DNA from 4 places in the Kumtagia sp. genome. Region 3 is predicted to be linked to each of the others. Evidence: predicted binding sites of a transcription regulator. Region 3 holds the regulator's gene; each other region holds the start of a gene.

Region 1 (5,841 bases), on a different contig from region 3:
GCTGACCACCATGCTGGCGCCGGTGAGGAGCGTGGGCACGAGCCTGGTGAACCCGTCGGTGTATTTGAGGCCGATCGCCCAGCCGACTTCGAACAGGCCGGCGACGAACAACAGGAACCATGCCATCGGTAGTCCTTGTGGCGGCCGTCCCGGCCATGTCTCGAGGGCGCGACGGCGATCCCGCGCGAGGCCGACTATACAGTCCCGGATCGGAGCGGCAACCGCGGCCGGTTGGGCCACGGTCGCCGCTACACGGAACGCGTGATGCCGCCGTCGATGCGGATGTTCTGCCCGGTGATGTAGCTCGACTTGTCGCCGGCGAGGAAGGCGATCAGGTCCGACACCTCCTCGACCCGGCCATAGCGGCCCATCGGGATGCGCTCGCGCCGCTCGCCGGTTTCCGGCAGGCTGTCGATGAAACCCGGCAGCACGTTGTTCATCCGCACGTTGTCGGCGGCATATTTGTCGGCGAACAGCTTGGTGAAGGCGGCGAGCCCGGAGCGGAAAACGCCGGAGGTGGGGAACAGCGCCTCCGGTTCGAAGGCGGCATAGGTCGAGATGTTGACGATCGAGCCGGACTTCTGCGCCTGCATGATCGGCGTCACCAGGCGGGCGACACGCACGGCGTTGAGGAAGTAGATCTCCATGCCCGTATGCCAGTCCTCGTCGGTGAGCTCCAGCACCGGCGCGCGCGGCCCGTGCGCGGCGCTGTTGACCGCCGCGTCGATGCGCCCCCAGCGGTCGAAGGCGGCATCGACCAGCCGCTTCAGGTCGTCGTTCGATCGGTTGGAGCCGGTGACGCCGACGCCGCCGAGCCTCTCGGCGAGCGCCGCGCCTTTCCCGGACGAGGAAAGGATCGCCACCTTGAAGCCCTCCTGGGCAAGCTTGCGCGCCGCGTCCGCGCCCATGCCGCTGCCGCCCGCCGTGATGATCGCCACCTTCGTTTCCGCCATGCCGGCCTCCTGTCGCGTTCCTCCCGTCTTAACGCCGCATGGAGGCGGAGCAAAGCGGGGCGTCATGGCGGGTCCTGGCGGCCTCTGGCCCAGTGAAGCGGGTCCTGCCGGTCCCTTGACGCGGCAGGAGGCATGTCCGAGAGATCGCACGATCCCGCGGCCGTGGCGCCCCGGGACAACGGGGATTGACCAGGTGACCTTGTCCGGATTCTTGCAGCTCGCCGCTTCGACGGCGGTCTTCCTTGTTGCCGCCACCGTGGCGAAATCCTGGGCGCTGGCGCCCGGTCTCGGCAAGCTGGTGCTGACGCTGCTGCTCTATTCGGCCGGCAACCTGATCATGCTGCGGCTGGTGCGGGAGTTCGGCATGGCTTCCGCATTCAGCCTGTCGGCGGTGATCCAGCTCGTCGCCGTCAACGTGATCGCACTGGCCTGGTTCGGCGAGCATCTGACGATGCTGCAGAGTGCCGGCATCGTGCTCGCCATCGTCGCGGTGGCCCTGATCACGCTCGGACCCGCCTTCGGAAAATAGGTCGGGCGCCGGATCGGCCGGCGCCCGCGGGAGGACGCGTCAGGCAGGTTCAGACGCCGATCTTGCCGCCGCCCTGCCTGGTGATGGCGACGACCGCCGGACGCACCGGCATGTCCGGCTTGAAGTCGGGCCAGCGGGTCGACAGGTCCTCATAATAGGAGGGGCGGCCGAAGCCTTCCCAGTCGTCGCCGCCGTCGCCCGGGTGCTGCACGGCGACGAATGCGGTCTGGTCGTCCGGCGTGAACAGCGGGCCGCACATCTCGGCGCCCACCGGCACGCGGTAGAACAGCTTCGACGTGGCGCGCGCCTCGCCTTCGGTGTCGACGGCCCACAGGCCGTCGGTGCGACCGGTCGCCTTCGGGCTGTTGCCGTCGGTCGACACCCATAGGCGCCCGGCCGCGTCGACGGCGCAATTGTCGGGCATGCCGAACCAGCCGTTTGCCGTCGTCGCTGTCGAGAAGGAGGCGCCGACCTCGGCGACCGAGGGGTCGCCGCATTTCAGCAGGATTTCCCAGCGGCCCTTGGTCGCGGCGAAGTCATTGCCGTCCTCGATCAACTCGACGATATGGCCGAAGGCGTTCTTGGCGCGCGGATTGACGCCGTCGACGCCTTCTTCCTCGCGCTTTGTGTTGTTGGTCAGCATGACGTAGACCTTGCCGTTGGTCCCGTTCGGCTGGATATCCTCCGGCCGGTCCATCGGCGTGGCCTCGAGCAGGTCGCCGGCGCGGCGCGTCTCGATCAGCACGTCGGCCTGGCTGGCGAAGCCGTTCTCCGCGGTCAGCGGACCCTGGCCGTGCACCAGCGGCAGCCATTCGAAGCTGCCGTCCTCGGCGAATTTCGCGACATAAAGCGTGCCCTGGTCGAGCAGGTCGAGATTGGCGGCACGGTCATCCGGATTGTAGGTGCCCGCGGTGACGAACTTGTAGACGTAGTCGAAGCGCTCGTCGTCGCCGAGATAGAAGACGACGCGGCCATCTTTTGCCACGATCGACTCGGCGCCTTCGTGCTTGAAGCGGCCGAGCGCCGTGCGCTTCTTCGGCACCGAGTTCGGATCGTTCACGTCGACCTCGACGATCCAGCCGAAGCGGTTGGGCTCGTTGGGCTCCTTGGAGATGTCGAACCGGCTGTCGAAGGCAGCCCATTCATAGGCGCCTTCGGGCACGCCCATGCGCTTGTGGTTGTCGGCCTCGCGGTGACCCTGCGGCAGTTCGCCGGAGAAGTAGCCGTGGATATTCTCCTCGGCCATGATGTAGGTGCCCCACGGGGTCACGCCGCCGGCGCAGTTGTTGACGGTGCCGAACACCTTGATGCCGCTCTGGTCGGCGCTGGTCTTCAGGCGGTCATGGCCGGCGGCCGGGCCGGTGAGCTGCATCTCGGTGGTCGCGGTGATGCGGCGGTTGAGCTTGCCGTCGCGCACGACCTGCCACTTTCCGCCCTCCTTGCGAATCTCGACGACAGTACCGCCATGCGCGGCCATCTCGATGTCGATCTGCTCCTTGCTGAGCGGCGCGACCTCGATCGTCTTCTTGCCGTCCTTCTCCACGATCTGGACGATGCCGGGGAACATCAAGTGCGGATTGGTGTATTCGTGGTTGACCACCAGCAGCCCGTGCTCCGCCGAGCCGTCGATCGGGATATAGCCGACATAGTCGTTGTTGTAGCCGAACTGCCTGGCCTGGGCGGCCGCCGTCTGGGCTGCGGGGTCGAACTCCGGCGAATCGGCGAAGAGCGCGTCGCCCCAGCGCAGCAGCACGTCGGCATCGTAGCCGGCCGCCACGTGATGGGTTTCGTCGACGCCCGCCTCGACCTCGTCGAAGTTGAAGGCGGAGGCGCCGGCGGCGCGTGCATTGTCGGCGGTGATCAGCGCGATCGGGCTGACCGTCGCGGCGATCGCCGTGACGGCGAGCGAGCCGCGCAGGAAGCCGCGGCGCGAGAAGCGCGCGGCGATGATGTCGCCCATCGTACGGTTGTCGGTCGGGTTGCGCCCCGGCCCGTCGTTCTCTTCGAGCCGGCTGGTGACGAATCCGGATTGTGGGGGAAGATGACTGTTCATCCTGGCGACCTCTGGCTGTAGGGATGGCTTGGGATCTCTCGTCGGGACAGCTAGGCATCTTGGCTGACAGTTTGATGACACGATGCGCCAAAGCGCTTGCAGCGGCGAGGCCGACATCCTAGGTGAGCGAGGGCCGTCTTCAGCTCGGCAGCACAGGTCGAAGGATGTCGTTCGTAGAGGCGATCGCCAAGAGGATCGAGTTTCCGCTGTTGCTTGCGGCGATCGTCATCGCCGGCGGCCTGTTCGGCTTCATCGAGATGATGGACGTGGCACGCGACAACGAGCCGCATGCCCTCGACAGCACGATCCTGCTCGCCTTCCGTCAGGCCGGGAATCCCTCGATCCCGATCGGCCCGTCCTGGTTCGCGGAGGCCGTCCGGGACCTGACGGCGCTCGGCAGCGCCAGCGTGCTGATCTTCATCACCGCCGCCACGATCATCTATCTGCTGATCACCGCTCGCCGCGGGCCGGCGCTGTTCGTCTTCCTGGCGGTCGCCGGCGGACAGGTGCTCAGCAGCCTGCTGAAGCTCGGCGTCGACCGACCGCGCCCGGATCTCGTGACGCATCTCGCCGAGGTCCATACGCTGAGCTTCCCCAGCGGCCATGCCATGCTGTCGGCCGTGACCTACCTGACCCTCGGCGCGCTCGCCGCGCGCGTGGCGCCGCGCCGCGCAGTGAAGGTCTACCTGCTCGGGATCGCCCTGCTGGCCACGTTCCTGGTTGGCGCCAGCCGCGTCTATCTCGGCGTCCATTGGCCTTCGGACGTGCTCGCCGGCTGGTGCGCCGGTGCCTCCTGGGCGATGTTGTGCTGGCTGGTTGCGCAATGGTTTCTGCGCCGCCGCCGCGCCGATGACGCCGGCCAGACCTGACGGCATGCGGCGGGCTGCGGCAGCAGCCAGGCTCGGTAAGGCAATGTTAACCCTGCCGGGCGGAAAATCGCTGACAGTCAAGCTGGCCAGGCGATGCGGCAACAGGAAAAGAGCGAACCGCTGACGTCCCGGATCACCGTTCCGGTGATCATCGGCGCGGCTCTGTCATTGGCGCTGGTCGTCGCCTTTGGCGTCTACGCAGTGCTGCGCGTGGATGGACTGGCGGTCGAGCGTCAGCGCAACTTCGCCCGCAGCGGCATCGCCGAGCAGGTCGATGGACTGGCGCGCGAGCAGCGCAGCGTCACGCTGTGGAACGATTCCGTGCTGAAAGCCAAGGCCGGCGACCAGCAGTGGATGCGCGAGAATCTCGGCGAATGGCTGCATTCCTATTACGGCCAGGACCGGGTCTACGTTCTCGACGAACGGAACCGGCCGATCCACGCGATGCGGGACGGAATGACGGTCGATCCTGCCAGCTTTGGCGGCGAGGCCGGCGCGATCATGCCGCTGGTGGCGCGGCTGAGAACGCAGATGCGTCAACGCCCGGCGGAGCCCGGCATCACCGACCTCGTGCGGCTCGGTTCGGTGCCGGCGATCGTCAGCGTGCAGCCGATCATGCCGGATACGGAACTGGTGCGCCAGGAGGCGGGCACCGAATATGTGCACGTCGCCTCGCAGTTCGTCGATGCCGAGCTGGTCAGCCGGGTCGCAGCGCATTATCTGATCGAAGGGGCAAGGCTGACCTCGATCGATCCGCAAACCACCGCAAGCGTCCCGCTCCTCGATTCCGGCAATGCGACCCTCGGCTTTCTGACATGGGAGCCCGACCGGCCCGGTCTGGCGGTGGTGACGCAGACCGCACCGGCGCTGCTTGCCGGTGTGCTCCTCGGCGCCGCCGTTCTCGGCTTCATTCTGCGCCGGCTCCGCCGCGCCTCCCGCGAGTTGCAGTCGAGCGAGGAGGATGCCCGTTACCTGGCGTTCCACGACACCCTGACCGAGCTGCCGAACCGGGCGCTGTTCGAGGACAGGCTCGACCAGGCCCTGGCGACGGTGAGGCGCGGGCGCGGCCGGATGGCACTGTTGTGCGTCGATCTCGACCGATTCAAGCACGTCAACGACACGCTCGGCCATGATGCCGGCGACCAGCTCGTCAAGCAGGTGGCGGAGCGGCTCGGCGAGGGGGTTCGCGAGATCGACACGGTGGCGCGGGTCGGCGGCGACGAATTCGCGATCGTGCTGGTCGACATCCGCGACCAGCGGACGGCCGAGAAGGTCAGCGAGCGCATCCTGGCCGACCTCGGGGAACCGTTCGACATCAAGGGCGACCAGATATTCATCAGCGCCAGCATCGGCATCGCCCTGTCGCCCCAGGACGGCAGCGACGTGAGGGAACTGTTCCGCAAGGCCGACATCGCGCTCTATGCCGCCAAGCGGAGC
Region 2 (5,841 bases), on a different contig from region 3:
GTGCTGCGGTTGAGCGCATAGGCGAGCCCGAAGGCGACGGCGATGGTGATGGCGGTGCTGATCGTTGCCATCAGCGCCGAGTTGCGGATCGAATTGGACAGCGCCGGCGTCGAGAAATAGCTGACGAAGTTGTCGAGCCCATAGGACTGCACGGGGCGCAGCATCACCCGCCGGAACGTGTTGGAATCGAACTCCTGCCATGCCGTGCCGCCACCGGGCGTGCTGCCGGCCAGCCAGCGGGCGCCCTCTTCCGTGCCGCGCAGGCGGTATCTGACCGGGCTGCGGAAGGAAAAATCCTCGACGAACTTCGTTGCCGCCAGCCGGCTGTCGGAGCCGGCGCGCAGGTCGTCCGCCGTCACGGTGGAAAGCCTGGCGTTCAGCGCTTCGGCGCTCGCCGGCTCGCTCCACACCGTGCCGGTCGCGTCGCTGACCTGCAGCTCGAACTGCTTGAGGTCGAAGCGGTAGGTCGAAAGCGACTTCGACAGCATGACGTAGAGGGGCGCGGCCAGCGACAGGACGAGGTAGAGCGAGATCGCCACCATCAGGCCCCGCTTGACCAGATCGTCGCGCGCGATGGACTGGCGCGGCGCCCGGCCCGCGGGAAGCGCAAGCGCTGCGACGCTCATTTCACGTTTTCCCCGGGAAGACGAGGACACGCTCGCGCGGCAGTTCCACCTGCATGGCGCCGCCGGTCTCGATGCCCAGCCGGCGCACGGCGTTGATCGAGAAGTCGGCAACCAGGATACGGCTGCCGAAGCGGGGCGAGGAGAGGCGGCAGCGCCAGAAGGCGCCCAGAAACTCCATCTCCTCCACGGTCGCGTCGACGAGGTTTTCCGGCGTGCCGGCGCCCTCCGCAGTACCCGACCCGTGCGCGGCGGAGCCGTGCGGGATGACGTCGACCGGACGGATCACGGCGATGGCATCGCTGCCCTCGGGCAAATCGTGCGGCGCGCACAGGAACTGGGTCGCCTCGAGCGCCAGCCTTCCCTGCCCGGCGATCCTCGTCGGGAACTGGTTGGTCTCGCCGATGAAGTCGGCCACGAACAGCGTTTCGGGATGGCGGTAGATCTCGGTCGGCGTGCCGACCTGCTCGATGACGCCGTGGTTCATCACCACGATGCGGTCGGCCATCGACAGCGCCTCCTCCTGGTCGTGCGTCACCATGATGGTGGTCACGCCGAGCTTGCGCTGCAGTTCCTTGATCTCGTGGCGCAGGTGCACGCGCACCTTGGCGTCGAGCGCCGACAGCGGCTCGTCGAGCAGCAGCAGGCCGGGCGAGATCGCCATGGCGCGGGCGAGCGCGATGCGCTGCTGCTGCCCGCCGGAGAGCTGCGCCGGATATTTTTTCGCCTGTCCCGACAAGCCGACCAAGGCGAGCAGTTCGCCGACGCGCCGGTCGATCTCGGCACGCGGGCGCCGGCTGTTCTCGAGCCCGAAGGCGACGTTCCTCTCGATCGTCAGGTTGGGAAACAGCGCGTAGGACTGGAATACGATGCCGTAGTCGCGCTTCGACGGCGGCAGGCCGGAAATATCCCGGCCGGCCTGGTGGATGGTGCCGCGCGTCTGCAGGTCGAGGCCGGCGATGGCGCGCAGCAGCGTGGTCTTGCCGCAGCCGGACGGCCCGAGGAAGCAGACGAACTCGCCTTCCGCGATCGACAGCGAGACGTCGCGCAGCGCCAGGAAATCGCCAAAACTCTTCCACAGGCCGGAGATCCGCAGATAGGCGGGCTTTGCCGCGGCGTCCTGCATCGCGACGTCTCCAAGCGCGACGGCGGGCCGTCCCGAAATGCTCTCATGCTTCATGGGCACACCCGATCAAGGTCGGCGGAGCCGTGCTCCGTAGTCCTTTGCGGAACGGGCGCCGCCTGTGACGGCGCCCGACGGGCAGGTCAGGTCAGGACTTCGGCTCGGACTTGCCGTCGTAACGCTTCGCCCATTCGGCGAGGATTTTCGCGCGGTTGTTGGCGGCCCATTCGAAGTCGTTCTTGATCATCTTCGCGGCCACGTCGGCCGGCAGATGCTCGACCGGCTTGGCGACGCCGGGATAGGCGACCACGGCATAGCCGACATTGTACATCTCGTTGGCTTCCTTGCTGATCGACCAGTCGACCAGCTTCTTGGCCGCCTCGAGATTGGCCGTGCCGGCGATGATGGCGGTCGCCTCGGCCTCCCAGCCGGAGCCTTCCGACGGGAAGATGATGTCGATCGGCGCGCCGCCCTGCTTGGCCTTGGCGCCCGGGAATTCGAAGGAGACGCCGATCACCGTCTCGCCGGCGGCGGCCATCTTGCACGGCTTGGAGCCGGAATGGGTGTAGGCGGCGATGTTCTCGTGCAGGGCGTCCATGTACTTCCAGGCCGCCTCCTCGCCCATGATCTGCAGCCAGGCGGAGACGTCGAGGAAGCCGGTGCCCGACGAGTTCGGGTTGGGCATCACGACGTGGCCCTTGTATTCCGGCTTGGTCAGGTCGGCCCAGCTCTTGGGCGGCGTCAGGCCGAGTTTTTCGGCCTCGACGGTGTTGTAGCAAAGCGCCGCGACATAGGCGTCCATGCCGACCCAGCTCGGCGGCGTCGCCTGGTCGACGAATTTCGGATCGAGCTTCTCGACGCCGGCCGGTGCGTAGGGCTCGAGCATACCCTCGCCCTTGAGCAGCAGCAGCGAGGTCGCGGCCACGCCCCAGACCACGTCGGCCTGCGGATTGTCCTTCTCCGCCAGCAGCTTGGCGGTCATGACGCCGGTTGAATCGCGTACCCAGTTGATCTTGATGTCGGGGTTGGCGGCTTCAAAGGTCTGCTTGTAGCGGTCGAGGTCGACGGCCTCGACCGAGGTGTAGACCGTAAGCGTCGTCTCGGCGAAGGCGGAAGAGGAGAGAAGCGCCGCGGCCAGGGCGGCCAGCACTGCCGAACTGCGAGATGTCATGATCAGGTTCCCCATTTTGATGGCACATTCTACGATGCACTGAGACTCTGGAGCCGCCTTGCGGCTGTCGGCCTTGTCACCGGCCGATATCGTCCATGCGTCAACCTTGGGGCTGGCAGGAGGATAAGTAAAATCTATTTATCCTATATGGAGATAGGCTGGGCTGATATTTGTCGTGCGGCCGTCACACGCGTTTGCGCCGCCTTGGAGCGACGCACGCACCCGAAATCCCATGGACCTACCCCCACCCCTGACCCCTCCGCTCAAGGCAGGGCGATCGCATATGGAAGTTCTGGAAGCGTCGGCCGGCAGGTTACCCCCACCCCTAACCCCTCCCCTCAAGGGGGAGGGGGACTTGCGGCCGCGATGCGGCGCGGAATAATCCCGATTCACGTCTGGCGGAACCGCGCCAAGATCCCCCTCCCTTGAGGGGAGGGGTTAGGGGTGGGGGTATCGGCGGGGCGAGCCTTGCAGAATGATCTTCCGGCAGGCATCAGCCGCCGAACAGGTCGGCGATCGTCTCCTCGCCGATGGCGAAGCCGGTGCTGGCGCCGGTGCCGCTGGTCACCATCACCAGCCGCACGTCCGCGTGCGGCACATCGCAGAAGGCGGCATGCTCCGGGGCGGAGGCATACGTGCCGGTCCAGCGGGCGAGCACCGGCGGCCTGGCCCCGCCGAACAGGCCGGCGAACTCGTCGAGGATCAGCCGGTCGACCTCGTCGGAGGCGAACGGGTCGGGCGTGTGCCCGTAGTGGTGGGAGTCGCCCACCACCAGCGACCCGTCGGCGCTCTGGACCACGATCAGGTGTACGCCGTTGTCGAGGGCGCGGGGGCATTCCTCGGTCAGCCGGCGCCGCAGCGCGGCCGCTTCGGGCAAAGCCGAATAGCCTTCGTAGCGCAGCAGGCTGAGGTCGGAGACCAGCGCCGAGCGCATCCGGAAGCCCGGATCGGCGAGCCGCAGCATCTGCAGCTTGCAGCGGCGCACGCCGTAGCCGCCGATCCGCTCGGGATAGAGGGTGGCGAGGTCGTCGCCGGGGCACACCACAATCTTCTCCGCGCGGACCTGCCCCTGGCTGGTCTCGACCACAGGCGGCGCCACCGCGGAGACGGCGACGCCGCGCTGGAACTCGACCCCGTGGCGCTCCGTCAGGAACGCCGCGAGCTTCGGCAGCACCTCGCGCGATTCGACGCGCAGCTCGAACGGCGAGTAGAGTCCGCCGACAAGTTTTGCGCCGTCGAGGCCCGGCTGATGGCGGGCGGCCTCGTCGCGCGTCAGCAATCGGCATTCCTGCCCGTCGGGCGTAGCCGCGAAGGCTTCCAGCAGAGCCAGCGCCTCCGGCCGCTGCGCGGCGACGAGTTTTCCATGCTGGAGGATTTCCAACCCAGCCTCGTCGGGAAGGCCGAGCCACAACCTCCGTGTGCGTTGGGCGCGCCGCAGCGAAACGCCAGAAGCCTGGCCGGTGACGACCACAAGGCCGAAATTGCGGATGGACGCGCCGTTGGCCTGCGCGTCGCGGTCGATGACGACGACGCGCAGCCCGCGCCGTGCCGCGGCGAGTGCGTGGGCGAGGCCGACGATGCCGGCACCGACGACGGCGAGATCGTAATGCATGCGGTCAGCTCACCAGGGAAGCGAGAAGGTCTTGACGTTGGTGTAGGACTTCATCGCCTCGATGACGCCTTCCTTGGTGCCGTTGCCGCTGTCCTTGATGCCGCCGAAAGGGCTCATCTCGATGCGGTAACCCGGCACCTCCCAGATGTTGACGGTGCCGACCTGGAGGCCGGCGATGTATTTCTGCATGCGCCGGAAGTCGTTGGTGCAGACACCCGACGACAGGCCGAAGGCGGTCGAGTTGGAGAGTTTTATCAGCGCCTCGTCGTCGTCGGGAGCGCGCACGATCGGCACGACCGGGCCAAAGGTCTCCTCCATTACCAGCTCGGAGGAATGCGGCACACGGTCGACGACGATCGGCGGCAGCAGCGCGCCGCGGCGGCCGGGATGGTAGAGGATGTCGGCGCCGGCCTCCGCCGCCATCTCGACGCGGCGCTCGAACAGCGCCGCCGCCTTCTCGTGCACCACCGTGCCGAGTTGGGTACCGGGGTCCATCGGATCGCCAAACCTAATCTTCCTCGCCCGCTCCAGCACCAGCGGCACGAACCAGTCGGCGACGCTTTCCTGCACCAGGATGCGCTTCACCGCCGTGCAGCGCTGGCCCGAGTTTTTCGTAGCGCCGGCGATCGCGAGGTCGGCCGCCCTGGCGAGGTCGTCGTCGGAGAGGTCGTTGAGCACGATCAGCGGGTCGTTGCCGCCGAGTTCCAGCACCTGGCGCTTGTAGCCCGCCTTCAAGGCGATCAGCTTGCCCACCGGCACGCCGCCGGTGAAGGTGATCAGGTCGATGTTTTCGTTGGTGATCATCTCGTCGCCGATATCTCTCGGCCAGCCGGTGACGACGGAGAGCATTTCGGGCGGCAGGCCGGCCTCGTAGAGAATGTCGGCCAGCACCAGCGCCGTCATCGGCGTCAGCTCGGTCGGCTTGACCACCACGCAATTGTTGGTGGCGATCGCCGGCGCCACCTTGTGCGAGACCATGTTGAGCGGGTGGTTGAACGGCGTGATCGCCGAGATCGCCCTCAGCGGCTCGCGCAGGGTGAAGATTTTTCGCTGCTTGCCGTGCGGGGTGAGGTCGCAGGAAAAGATCTGGCCGTCGTCCTGGATCGCCATCTGGCCGGCCAGCGTGAACACGTCATAGGCGCGACCGACCTCATAGAGCGAATCCTGCTTGGCAATGCCGAGCTCGAGCGTGACCAGGTCGGAGATCTCCTCCTTGCGGGCGTTCAACAGTTCGGCGGTCCTGAGCAGGATTTTCTGGCGCTCGTAGCGGGTGAGCTTCGGCTGGTAGCCGGCGGCGATGGCGAAGGCGCGG
Region 3 (5,841 bases):
AAGACGGCGGCGCTGGAGGCCAACCGGCTGCGGCCGGATTTCGTGCCGGCGGCGCTCGTCGCGGCGCGGGCGCTGTTCCGCGGTGACGACACGCGCAAAGGTGCGAAGATCCTCGAGGCTGCCTGGAAGGCCGAGCCGCATCCGGACGTCGCCGATCTCTACGTGCATGCCCGCCACGGCGACGCCGTCGCCGACCGTCTGACGCGCGCCAGGCGGCTGCAGTCGCTCAGGCAGAACCATCCCGAATCCTCGCTCGCCGTCGCCCGCGCCGCCCTCGACGCGGCCGACTACCGGCTGGCGCGCAAGGAAGCCGAGGCGGCGATCCGCATGCAGCCGCGCGAGGGTGCGTGGCTGCTGCTCGCCGATATCGAGGAAGCCGAGACCGGCGACGTCGGCAAGGTGCGCCAGCTGCTCGCCAGGGCGGTGCGCGCGCCGCGCGATCCCGCCTGGGTGGCCGACGGCTTCGAGACCGATAAATGGGCGCCGTTCTCGCCGGTCAGCGGACGGCTCGACGCCTTCGAGTGGCGGGTGCCGGTCGAGCGGCTGGGCACGCTGATCGAGGAAGAGAAAGCGCCGGTCGCTCCGGTCGAGCCGCCGGTGCTGGAGGCGCCCGCTCCGGTTCCCGCGCCCGGGCCGGTGGTCGAGGTCCAGGCCGAGCCGGCGCCGCCGAAATCGGTGCCGCCGCCCGCCCCGGAACCGGCGAACGACCGCAAGCCGGCCGAGCCGCAGCCCGCGAAGCCGGCTGCCGTCGCCGGCGTGGTTGCACCGGCGTTTGCAGACACCACATTTGTCGATGATGAAAGCGAACCGACGCAGCCGCCCTTGCCGGACGATCCCGGCGTCGACCCTGACGAGGCCGCCAAGCCCCGGCGGCGCTTCAGCCTGTTCTGATGAGTGACCCCTCGATGCTCGAACGCATGATCTCCTTCCTCAAGGAGCTGCCGCGCAACGGCGGCACCGCCGCGCGCGGCGACGATCCGCGGGTCGCCGCGGCGGCGCTGATGTATCATGTGATGGATGCGGACGGCGTGCGCCAGGACGCCGAGTGGGACCGCATCAAGCAGCTGCTCGGCGAAACCTACCACATTGGCGGGCGCGAGCTCGACGATCTCGTCAATGCCGGCGAGAACGCCGAGCACGAGGCGATCGACCTCTACGCCTTCACCAGCGTGCTTAACCGGCATCTCGACGACGAGGGCCGCATCGCTTTCATCCGGCTGATGTGGGACGTCGTCTATGCCGACGGCGTGCTGCACGAGCTCGAGGACAACACGCTGTGGCGGGTGGCGGAACTGCTCGGCGTCGACGGCCGCGACCGCGTCCTGGCGCGGCAGGACGCGGCACGCAGGGTTCCAGGAGCCAAGGGCACGCCATCGAATGAGTAGGCTGGGGGCGGACGCCGGTCGACCGCGCGTCCTCGTCGTGCTGCATCAGGAAACATCCAGCCCCGGGCGGGTCGGCCACATGCTGATCGAGGCGGGGTTCGAACTCGACGTCCGGCGGCCGCCGCTCGGCGACGCGCTGCCGGAGACGCTTGTCCACCATGCCGGCGCCGTTGTCTTCGGCGGGCCGATGAGTGCCAACGATCCCGAGGATTTCGTCAGGCGCGAGACCGACTGGCTGGCCGTGCCGCTGAAGGAGAACCGTCCCTTTCTCGGCATCTGCCTCGGCGCGCAGATGCTGGTCAACCATCTCGGCGGCAAGGTCGAAGGCCACCGCGACGGGCTGGTCGAGATCGGCTGGTATCCGCTCAAGGCCACCGACGACGGCAGGAAACTGATGCACTGGCCGGAGATGGTCTACCAGTTCCACCGCGAGGGCTTTTCGCTGCCTTCCGGCGCCTCGCTGCTGGCCACCGCCGAGCACTATCCCAACCAGGCCTTCCGCTACGGCGACAACGCCTGGGGCATCCAGTTCCATGCCGAGCTGACGCGGGTGATGATGCACCGCTGGGTGGTGCGCGGCGCGCACCGCTTCGAGCTGCCGGGCGCGCAGCCCGGCCGCGACCATCTCGGCGGCCGCATGATCTGGGACATGCACCTCAAGCGCTGGCTGGCGGAATTTCTCGAAACGGTGTTCGGAAAACCGGAGGTCGGCTGACCGCGAGCCTCAATGCTCGGTCAGCGCCTCGTTGAGCAGGTCGAGATCGACGTAGAAATAGCGCACCAGGCAGAGCTGGACCTCTTCGGCGTCGAAGCCGTGGCTCCTCAGATAGGAGACCGATTCGTAGATCGCCCGCCGGTCGACGAGCTTGGTCTTGATGCCGCCCTGCGCCTCGATGAAGGCGTCCATCTCGGCAATGTTCCGGTGCTTTGAAAGTGTCTGCATGTGTGCCCCCACATCACACGCACAAGTTTAGCGAATTGTGGATAACAAAATACTAACGATTGCGCGAGCGGTTCGTTGGGGGGCTATTCGTCGCTGATGGCGTAGCCGGCGCCGCGCACGGTGCGGATGACGTCCGGCATCCGTCCGTTGTTCACCGCCTTGCGCAGCCGTCCGACATGCACGTCGACCGTGCGCTCGTCGATATAGATCGTCTCGCCCCAGACGTTGTCGAGGAGCTGTCCGCGCGAAAACACCCGGCCGGGATGCCGCATCATGAATTCGAGCAGGCGGAACTCGGTCGGGCCGAGCCTGATCTCGCTTTTCTTGCGGTAGACGCGATGCGATTCGCGGTCGAGCACGATGTCGCCGACCTTGAGCACGGAGGACAGCACCTCCGGCTTGGCGCGCCGCAGCAGCGCCTTCACCCGCGCCACGAATTCCGGCGTCGAGAACGGCTTGACCAGGTAATCGTCGGCGCCGGTGGCCAGGCCGCGGACCCGGTCGCTCTCCTCGCCGCGCGCCGTCAGCATGATGATCGGCAGGCGCTCGGTCTCCGGCCGCATCCTCAGCCGCCGGCACAGCTCGATGCCGGAGAGCGCCGGCAGCATCCAGTCGAGCACCAGCAGGTCCGGCACGTTCTCCTGCAGCCGGATCTCGGCCTCGTCGCCGCGCGCGACGACCTCGACCTGGTAGCCTTCGGTCTCCAGGTTGTAGCGCAGGAGCACGCCCAGCGGCTCCTCGTCCTCAACCACCATGATTTTTGGAGCGATCATCGCGCCTCGCTTCTACTCGGCCAGCACGGTCGTCGCCGTCTCGTCCTGCTTCGGCCGGTTGGCCGGAAGCTGCGAGCCGGTCAGCACATAATAGGCGTTCTCGGCGATGTTGGTCATATGGTCGCCGATGCGCTCGAGATTCTTGGCGCAGAACAGGAGATGCGTGCAGGCGGTGATGTTGCGCGGATCCTCCATCATGTAGGTGAGGAGCTCGCGGAACACCGAGGTGTATTTGAGGTCGATCTTCTCGTCGTCGACGCGAAGCGTCCGCAGGTCCTCGGGCTTGCGCGCCGCATAGGCGGCGATCACGCCCTTGATCTGCGCCAGCACCAGCGTCGCCATGTCGTCGATGCCGTGCGACAGGCCGCGCGGCGTCGAGCCCTCGCCGACCGCGCCGACGCGCTTGGCGACGTTCTTGGCGAGGTCGCCGATGCGCTCCAGGTCGCCGGCCATGCGGATGGCGCCGAGCACGGCGCGCAGGTCCTGCGCCATCGGCTGGCGCTTGGCGATCAGCGTGATGGCGCTGTCGTCGATCTCGCGCTGCTTGGCGTCCATCACGGCGTCTTCCGAGATGATGCGCTGCGCCGCCGCCGCGTCGGTATGGAGCAGCGCGCGGATCGCATCGCGGACCATCGAGGCCGCCAGGTCCGACATCTCGCGGATCAGCTTGTCGATGTGCTCGAGATCCTGGTCGAAGGAGGAGACGGTATGTTCGCCCATTGCAGCTTTCCTCAATACCCACTCAGCCGAAGCGGCCGGTGATGTAGTCCTGCGTGCGCTTGTCGTCGGGATTGGTGAACATCTTGTCGGTCGCCCCCTCCTCGACGAGATAGCCCAGATGGAACATGGCGGTGCGCTGCGACACGCGCGCCGCCTGCTGCATGGAATGGGTCACGATGACGATGGTGTAGTTCTGCTTGAGCTCGTCGATGAGCTCCTCGACCTTGGCCGTGGCGATCGGGTCGAGCGCCGAGCACGGCTCGTCCATCAGGATCACTTCCGGCGACACGGCGATGGCGCGGGCGATGCACAGGCGCTGCTGCTGGCCGCCGGAAAGCCCGGTGCCGGGCTCGTTCAACCGGTCCTTGGCCTCGTTCCACAGCGCCGCCTTCTTGAGGCTCGACTCGACGATCTGGTCCAGTTCGGACTTGTTCTTGGCGAGCCCGTGGATCTTCGGTCCGTAGGCGACGTTCTCGTAGATCGACTTGGGGAACGGGTTGGGCTTCTGGAACACCATGCCGACGCGGGCGCGCAGCTCGACCACGTCGATCTTCGGGTCGTAGACGTCCTCACCGTCAAGCGTGATCTTGCCAGTCACGCGGGCCGAGTCGATGGTGTCGTTCATGCGGTTGAGGCAGCGCAGGAAGGTCGACTTGCCGCAGCCCGACGGGCCGATCAGCGCCGTCACCTGGTTCTGCCGGACGTCGAGGTCGACGTCGAACAGCGCCTGCTTGTCGCCGTAGAAGACGCCGACCTTGCGGCCCTGCATCTTGATCACTTCGTTGGGCTTCGCAGTCATACCGCCGCTCACCGCCTCTTCGAGTTTCTCTTGGCTCATGATGTTCATGATATCTGCCCCCGTCTACCAGCGTCTTTCGAATCGCCGGCGCAGCACGATTGCGGTGATGTTCATCGCCATGAGGAACACCAGCAGGATGATGATGGCGCCGGACATGCGCTCGACGAAGGCGCGTTCGGCCTCGTTCGCCCACATGTAGATCTGCACCGGCAGCGCCGTGGCCGGATCGAGCGGCGTCTTCGGATAGTCGGCGACGAAGGCCACCATGCCGATCAGCAGCAGCGGCGCGGTCTCGCCGAGCGCGCGGGCGAGCCCGATGATCGTGCCCGTCAGGATGCCGGGCGTGGCCAGCGGCAGCACGTGCTGGAACACGGTCTGCGTCTTGGAGGCGCCGAGCCCGAGCGCGGCCGAGCGGATCGACGGCGGCACCGCGGCCAGCGCGGCGCGCGTCGCGATGATGATGGTGGGCAGCGTCATCAGCGTCAGCACCAGGCCGCCGACCAGGGCAGCCGAGCGCGGCAGGCCGAGGAAGTTGATGAAGACGGCGAGGCCGAGCAGGCCGAACACGATCGACGGGACCGCGGCCAGGTTGTTGATGTTGACCTCGATGATGTCGGTGAGCCGCGTCTTCTTGGCGAATTCCTCGAGGTAGATCGAGGCGGCGACGCCGATCGGCAGCGCCAGCAGCAGCACGATCGCCATCATGTAGAGCGAGCCGATGATCGCGACACCCATGCCGGAGGTCTCGGGCCGGCTCGAGGCGCCGTAGGTGAACAGGCCGGTGTTGAACTTGCCGGCCATCGCCCCTTCGGCGCGCAGCTGGTCCATCCAGCCGATCTGCCGGTCGGAGACCTTGCGGTTGCCCTCGGCGACTTCGAGGTCGATCTGACCCTTGAAGGCGGAGTCGAGATTGGCGCCGGCGAGCACCCAGACGTCGCGCGTCGTGCCGATGAGGGACGGATCGGCGACGACCATGTCGCGAAGCTGCGTGCGCACGCCGTCGGAAACGAACCCCCGCAAGGCCGCGATCTGCGGCTTGTCGTCGAGCGAGATTCCCAGCTTCTGGGCCAGCGCGTCGCGGGCAAGCTGCGGATAGTTGGCCTTCACCAGCACGCTCGGATCGGTGTCGCGCCTGTCCTGCGGGTCGATGACCTGCGCGTCGAAGGTGATCGGCAGCAGGATCGAGGTCTGGAGGAAGGAGGTGTAGCCCTTGCCGATGAT
Region 4 (5,841 bases), on a different contig from region 3:
AATCCAGAGCGTTGGTGTCGAAGGAAAGCGACCTCGCAAATATCCAGGAACTTCGAGCAACGTCGGCACTCTGGATTCCGGGTTCCGCTGCGCGGCTCCGGAATGACGACGCAGAGCTGTCTGCCGCTCCTATACAACTCATATGCGATAGCTCTGCCCATAAGGGGCAGGGGCAGGTGGCCCGATGGCGGGTGTTTTGTCGGTCGCGGCGCGTGACCGGTCAGTCCTCCAGCGCGCCTTGCCGCGCGGTCGCGCTCGGGCCGTTGCCCACCAGCTTCAACAAATCCTCGCCGGCATGGGTCGTGCGCCGGCACACGCGCGTGAGGATGGTGCCCGACTGCGGCGCGAACACGTCGGTGCAGCCGCCGTCCTCGCCGGCCGCCTGGACGATGGTGGCCAGCCTGTCGCCGCGCCGGACCCGGTCGCCGGGGATGACGTCGAACAGGATGGCGCCGGCGCATGGAGCGGTCACCACGTCGATGTGTTCGATCGGCGCGACCCGACCGGCAAACGGTCCGGGCGAGGCGAGGGTCGGGTCCTCGATCACGCCGCGCGCCACGAGCAGCCGGTACAGCCCTTCGGCATCCGCCGACGCCAGCTTGCGGTCGACATCGAGCAGGCCGCGATATTCGACCGTGGTCACGACCCGGCGGTCGAGACGGGCCTCGCCCGCAGGCATCAGCAGGTAAGGATGCAGGGAGGCTTCGTCGAAGGAGGCACCGGAAGAACCTTCCCACAGGATCACCGCCGCCACGCCCATCGCCGCGGCGCAGTCGGCCATGGCTGGCCAGAGCGTGCTGGGCACGTAGAGATAGTCGACGCCCTCGTCGTCGCAGTGCAGGTCGAGCACGATGTCGTGCCCCATCGACAGGGCGACCAGCCGCTGCTTCAGCCGCTGGTCCACCGTGCCGCCCGCGCTCTCCGCCAGGGCGGCCTCGGGCCGGTCGAGCAGCGGGAAATGCCGGTTGAAGTTGTCGCGGGTGCCGAGATGGAAGCGCCCCTGGATCTGGCCGAAGTGGTACTGGGCGCGGCCGACCGGGTTGGCATGCGGTACCACCGTGAGGCGGCCGCGCAGCCGGCCCTCCGCCTCGGCCTTGCGCAGCAGCGGCATCAGCGCGTCGATGGCGACGGTGCCGGGCAGCTCGCCGGCATGCAGCGCCGCCTGGATGTAGGCGGCGGGCGCGGCTTCGTCCGTTCCCTCGAAGCGGAACACGGGGAAGAAGTAGGCGACGCCCTCGGTGTCGCCCAAAATGGTCTCGATGCTCTTCTGCATTGGTGTCACCCGACGAAAGCCGGGCGACAATGGCCGGTCCGGAAGCGGCCCGCAACGGCCGTGGCATGCGATCGGGTGGGCCAGCCGGGGCACAAGGGGAGGGCGGCGGCCGGAGCCGCCGCGCTCCGATGGCGATCAATTCACCGCGGCAATGGTGCCGAGCCGCAGGAACAGCGTCTCGCCGGAAGAATCGTCCACGCCGTCATTGTCGGTGACGACGAAGGCGTTGCCGGCCGCGTCGATGGTGAAACCCTCGATCTTGTCGACCACATAGCCGTTGGTCGCCGACTTGAGGTCGGGCAGCAGGTCGCGCACCAGCGTCTTGTCGACCACCGGCAATTCGCCGTCGAGCGGCGCCGGCTTGAAGGCGTCGAGCGATACCGCATAGAGCCTCTTCACCTTCGCCGCGTCGCCGATCAGGTTGTCGCGCTCGATGACGTAGAGCTTGCCGTCATGGGCGGTGATCTCCGACAGGCCGATCCAGCCGGCCTCGGTGGCGTCGAGCGGATAACGCACGCCCGACCAGTCCTTGGTCGCCGGCTTGTAGGCGAGCAGTTTGGTCTGGCCCTTGGGATCATCCTTCCACCCGCGCTGGACAGCCATCACCAGCGTCAGCTCGTCGCCCGAGCCGATGGTGGTGATGCCTTCGAGGCCGAAGCGGGTCTCGCCGGCGAGCAGCGCGGCCGGAAACGGGATCTCCTTGTCGATCGCGCCGTTGCCGTCGACATGGAAGATGCCGTGCGGCGTCATCTTGGCGCTATCCCCTTCATTGGCCAGCCAGAAGCCGCCCTCGCCGTCGGCGACGATGCCTTCGAGGTCGAGCTTTTGCGCCGGATGGCCGCCGCGGGTAACGACGGTCTTGCCGGTGATGAGGGCCGGCGTCTGGCTGGCGTCGATGGTGAAGATCGACGGGGCCGCCGAATAGACCGAATCCGACACCGCGTAGAGTTTGCCGACAGCCGCCGGATCGGCGGCGAGGCCGGAGAGCGCGCCCCAGCCGAGCGGCGTACCATCCTCGTTCGGCTGGGCGACGATCATCGGATAGGTGGCGGGGCCTTCGGCGCGCTCGTAGACCATGACGTGCGAACGAGCGAGATTGTCCTCGCCGAGGTCGGTCTCGTTGGCGGTGATCAAAAGGTTGCGCGACGGAATGGCGACCAGCCCTTCCGGCCCGATGCCGGACGGCAGCACCTGCGCGAATTCCGGCACCGCGCCGGTGTCCTTGTATACGCCGATCAGCGAGCCGCGCTCGGAAGCGACGAAGAACAGGTTGTCGTCGCCGAAGGCGGCGGCCTCGAGACCTTCCGGCTCGTTGCCCTTCTTGTTGCGGTGCTCGGGATAGTGGCCGACTTTTGCGACCTCGTATTCGAAAGCCGGACCGGATTCGTAGACGACCTCGCCCTTCCTGCTGAAGATGGTGAAGCCGCGCGTGCCGCCCTTGTAGTCGCCTTCGTTGGCGACGACGAGCCGGTCGTTGTCGAGCCACTTCACCGCGTCGGGCTCGCGCGGCGTGGCCTTGACCTGGCCGTCGAAGGACAAGGCGCCGTCCTTCCTGGTGTCGACCTTGTCGAGCTCGACCGATCCAGCCGAGAAATGCCCGACGATCCTGGCCGAAGGGGCGTCGACGATGGCCATGTGGTTGTTCTCCTGCAGCGTCACGGCGATCTCGTCGGCGTCGTTGAAGGAGACGAATTCCGGCTCGGGATCCTCCGGCGCCACCTCGGCGAGACCGGTGAGCTCGACGGTCTTCATGCCGGCGCAGTCCGGCACGCCGTCCTTCAGCGGAAGAATTTTCAGGTTGCCGGCGGGCATCTGCGGGATCTCGCCGTCGTTCAAGTCCTCGTCGCGCTCGTTCTCGATGGCGATGGCAAGCCATGCCTTGTCCCTGCTGACGGCGACCGAGTCCGGCTGGCCGCCGAGATCGCAGGCGGCTTCGACCGTCTTGCCGGCGAGATCGATCACCGACAGATTGCCGGAGGGCTCGGCCTTCGATTTGGACGTGTTGACGCCGGCCAGCACCTTGCCGCCGACCACGACAACCGATGTCGGCTCGCCGTCGATCTTCACATAGCCGCCGGCCTTCGGCGCCTTGGGATCGGTGATGTCGATGATGCCGATTCCGCCATGCGGGCTGTCGGAATAGACCAGCGTGTTGCCGTCCTCGCTGGCGGCAATGATCTCGGAGGAGGTGGGCGACTTGCGGTCGGCTTCCGGCAGGTTTTCGGCCACGGCGAAGGTGGCGACGCGGTTGAACATCATATCGGCATGGGCGGGCAAGGCGGCGGAGGCGAGCAGCGTCGCCGTCAGCGCGAGCAGGCGCGGTTTCGTGGACATGGAGTCTCCCCTGAAATCTGGATGCCCGACCGCTTTGGGCGTGCGCTGTTGCAGCGCGATGACGGTCCGGTGACGGTTCGATGACAGTGCCCGCCGGTGCGATGTGGCCACCGTCCTGGCCCAGCGACCCGTGCCGTCAGCGCGTTGACACGCTGTCGGGAAAGTCGGTTCATCGGGCATGTTTCGGCCCAGCCGAGTGCACGCAACAGGGACGATGATGATGAGCAAGCAGATCGAACAGGCGAAGACGTTCCGGGCGCTTCACGTGAAGGGCGATCCGGTCGTCCTCTACAACATCTGGGACCCGGGCAGCGCCAAGGCCGTCGCCGCGGCGGCCGCGAAGGCGATCGCGACGGGGAGCTGGCCGGTTGCGGCGGCCTTCGGCTTCGCCGATGGGGAAAAGATCCCTCTCGATCTTGCGCTGGACAACATCCGGCGCATCGTCGCGGCAGTCGACTTGCCGGTGACGATCGACCTGGAGGGCGGCTACGGTGTAGAGCCGGCGGCCGTCGCGGCGACGGCGACACGGGCGCTCGAGGCCGGCGCGGTCGGCTTCAATTTCGAGGACCAGGTCGTCGGCGGAAGCGGCCTCCACGACATCGCGGTGCAGGTGAAGCGGATCGCCGCCATCAAGGAGGCGGTCGACGCTTCGGGCATCCCGGCTTACATCAACGCGCGGACCGACATTTTTCTGAAGGCCAAACCGGACGAGCACAGCCCGGAATTGCTGGACCACGCGATCGAGCGGGCCAGAGCCTACGAGCAGGCCGGCGCCACCGGCTTCTTCGCGCCCGGCGTCGGCGACGAGCGCCTGATCGAAAGGCTATGCGCGGCGACGGCGCTGCCGGTCAACATCATCGCCCTGGCGCATGTGCCGCCGCGCCGGCGGCTGGCCGAGCTCGGCGTCTCCCGCATCAGCTACGGGCCGGTGCCCTACCGCAAGATGGCGGCGTGGCTGGAAGACCAGGCGCGGCAGGCGATCTCGGGTTAGGTCCGTATTGCAGGGGCACCCGTCGCTCCATCAACGGCGCGTTTGGCCGGCTATGGCTCACCGGCGGGGCGAAGCACGTCCTCGACAAGTTTTCCCGGGCTGGCCGGGCGCTCGAGTTGCTCGAACGTGCATTGCCGCGGCGCCTTGTCGGGCCGCCAACGCAGCAGTTTTGTGCCGTGGCGGAAACGGTCGCCGGTCACGTGGTCGTAACGCACCTCGACCACCAGCTCGTGCCGCAGCGGCTCCCACTCGCCCGAGCGCTCGGTCGACCAGCGGCTCGGCCCGCCGGGGGCGTTGCCGGTGAAGCCCGGCGGGCCCTTCAGCGCTTCCAGCCTTGCGGTCAGGGATGCGCGCTCCTCGGCATCAATCGAGGAAGTGAAGCCGACATGATGGAGCAACCCGGCGCGATCGAACAGGCCGAGCAGCAGCGAGCCGACATGGCGGGCGTTGGCGGCGTAGCGGAAGCCGCCCACCGCGCAGTCGGCGGTGCGCAGGCGCTTGACCTTCAGCATGGCCCGTTCGCCACTGTCATAGACGCCGTCCAGTCGCTTGGCGACGACCCCGTCGAGCGCGCCGCCGGCGCGATCCAGCCACCTGGAAGCGACGCGCCTGTTCCGCGTCATCGGCGACAGCCGGAAGCCGGGTGCGCCGGCGATTGCGGCGAAGAACCGTTCGAGCTCGGCGCGGCGGCGCGTCAGGGGAGAAGTCAGCAGCGAAAACCCGCGTTCCGTGCCGAGCATGTCGAACAGGATGAAGGTGGCCGGCGTCTCGCGCGACAATTTCCGGATGCGGCTCTCCGCCGGATGCAGCCGCATCTGCAAGGCGTCGAAGGACAGGTGACCGCGCTCGGTCACGACAAGTTCGCCGTCAACGATGAATTGTCCGGCCGTCAACGAGCGGATGGCGTCCACCACTTCCGGAAAAAAGCGGCCGAGCGGCTTGCCGGATTTTGCCCTGAGATCGACATTGTCGCCCGAGCGGTAGGCGATGCAGCGGAAACCGTCCCATTTCGGCTCGAACTGCCATCCCGGCTCGTCGGGCAGCGCCTCGACGAGCTTCGCCTCCATCGGTTCGATCAGCCGAAACGGGCTTTCGCCGCCGGCTCGCTCCGTCGCGGCATGGATTTGGGGCATGGCGCCTCCTTCGTCCACAACCGCCCAGGCGCAGCCACGGTTCCGACCACGGCCTCGTCGGTGACGACGCATGGCGGCGGCCGAACGCGCCGCCATGCACGGCTCCCTCA

What was found. Region 3 encodes PhoB, which activates phosphate uptake and scavenging genes when phosphate is short. Its sites were predicted from a motif close to TGTCATNNANCTGTCAT; they were not measured.
Region 1: a site for PhoB is predicted at 3,599-3,615, ahead of AC5JDC_RS11420 (PhoX family protein). Genes of this name have one in related genera too.
Region 2: a site for PhoB is predicted at 3,089-3,105, ahead of AC5JDC_RS29460 (putative 2-aminoethylphosphonate ABC transporter substrate-binding protein). Genes of this name have one in related genera too.
Region 4: a site for PhoB is predicted at 3,677-3,693, ahead of AC5JDC_RS02770 (esterase-like activity of phytase family protein). Genes of this name have one in related genera too.

Annotation. Positions count from the first base shown of each region.
Region 1 is NZ_JCACER010000026.1:78,931-84,771, forward strand. It holds gene sugE (quaternary ammonium compound efflux SMR transporter SugE) at 1-126, opposite strand, end outside; gene AC5JDC_RS11410 (SDR family oxidoreductase) at 249-953, opposite strand; gene AC5JDC_RS11415 (hypothetical protein) at 1,147-1,482, shown strand; gene AC5JDC_RS11420 (PhoX family protein) at 1,532-3,535, opposite strand; gene AC5JDC_RS11425 (phosphatase PAP2 family protein) at 3,700-4,404, shown strand; gene AC5JDC_RS11430 (putative bifunctional diguanylate cyclase/phosphodiesterase) at 4,498-5,841, shown strand, end outside.
Region 2 is NZ_JCACER010000110.1:93,647-99,487, reverse strand. It holds gene AC5JDC_RS29470 (putative 2-aminoethylphosphonate ABC transporter permease subunit) at 1-626, opposite strand, end outside; gene AC5JDC_RS29465 (putative 2-aminoethylphosphonate ABC transporter ATP-binding protein) at 628-1,803, opposite strand; gene AC5JDC_RS29460 (putative 2-aminoethylphosphonate ABC transporter substrate-binding protein) at 1,895-2,917, opposite strand; gene AC5JDC_RS29455 (TIGR03364 family FAD-dependent oxidoreductase) at 3,411-4,529, opposite strand; gene phnY (phosphonoacetaldehyde dehydrogenase) at 4,539-5,841, opposite strand, start outside.
Region 3 is NZ_JCACER010000001.1:67,771-73,611, reverse strand. It holds gene AC5JDC_RS00335 (heme biosynthesis protein HemY) at 1-891, shown strand, start outside; gene AC5JDC_RS00330 (tellurite resistance TerB family protein) at 906-1,385, shown strand; gene AC5JDC_RS00325 (glutamine amidotransferase) at 1,378-2,100, shown strand; gene AC5JDC_RS00320 (hypothetical protein) at 2,110-2,328, opposite strand; gene phoB (phosphate regulon transcriptional regulator PhoB) at 2,412-3,101, opposite strand; gene phoU (phosphate signaling complex protein PhoU) at 3,114-3,821, opposite strand; gene pstB (phosphate ABC transporter ATP-binding protein PstB) at 3,844-4,668, opposite strand; gene pstA (phosphate ABC transporter permease PstA) at 4,684-5,841, opposite strand, start outside.
Region 4 is NZ_JCACER010000006.1:88,829-94,669, reverse strand. It holds gene AC5JDC_RS02775 (M14 family metallopeptidase) at 221-1,273, opposite strand; gene AC5JDC_RS02770 (esterase-like activity of phytase family protein) at 1,409-3,607, opposite strand; gene AC5JDC_RS02765 (isocitrate lyase/PEP mutase family protein) at 3,828-4,598, shown strand; gene AC5JDC_RS02760 (ATP-dependent DNA ligase) at 4,649-5,731, opposite strand; gene AC5JDC_RS02755 (formate--tetrahydrofolate ligase) at 5,839-5,841, opposite strand, start outside.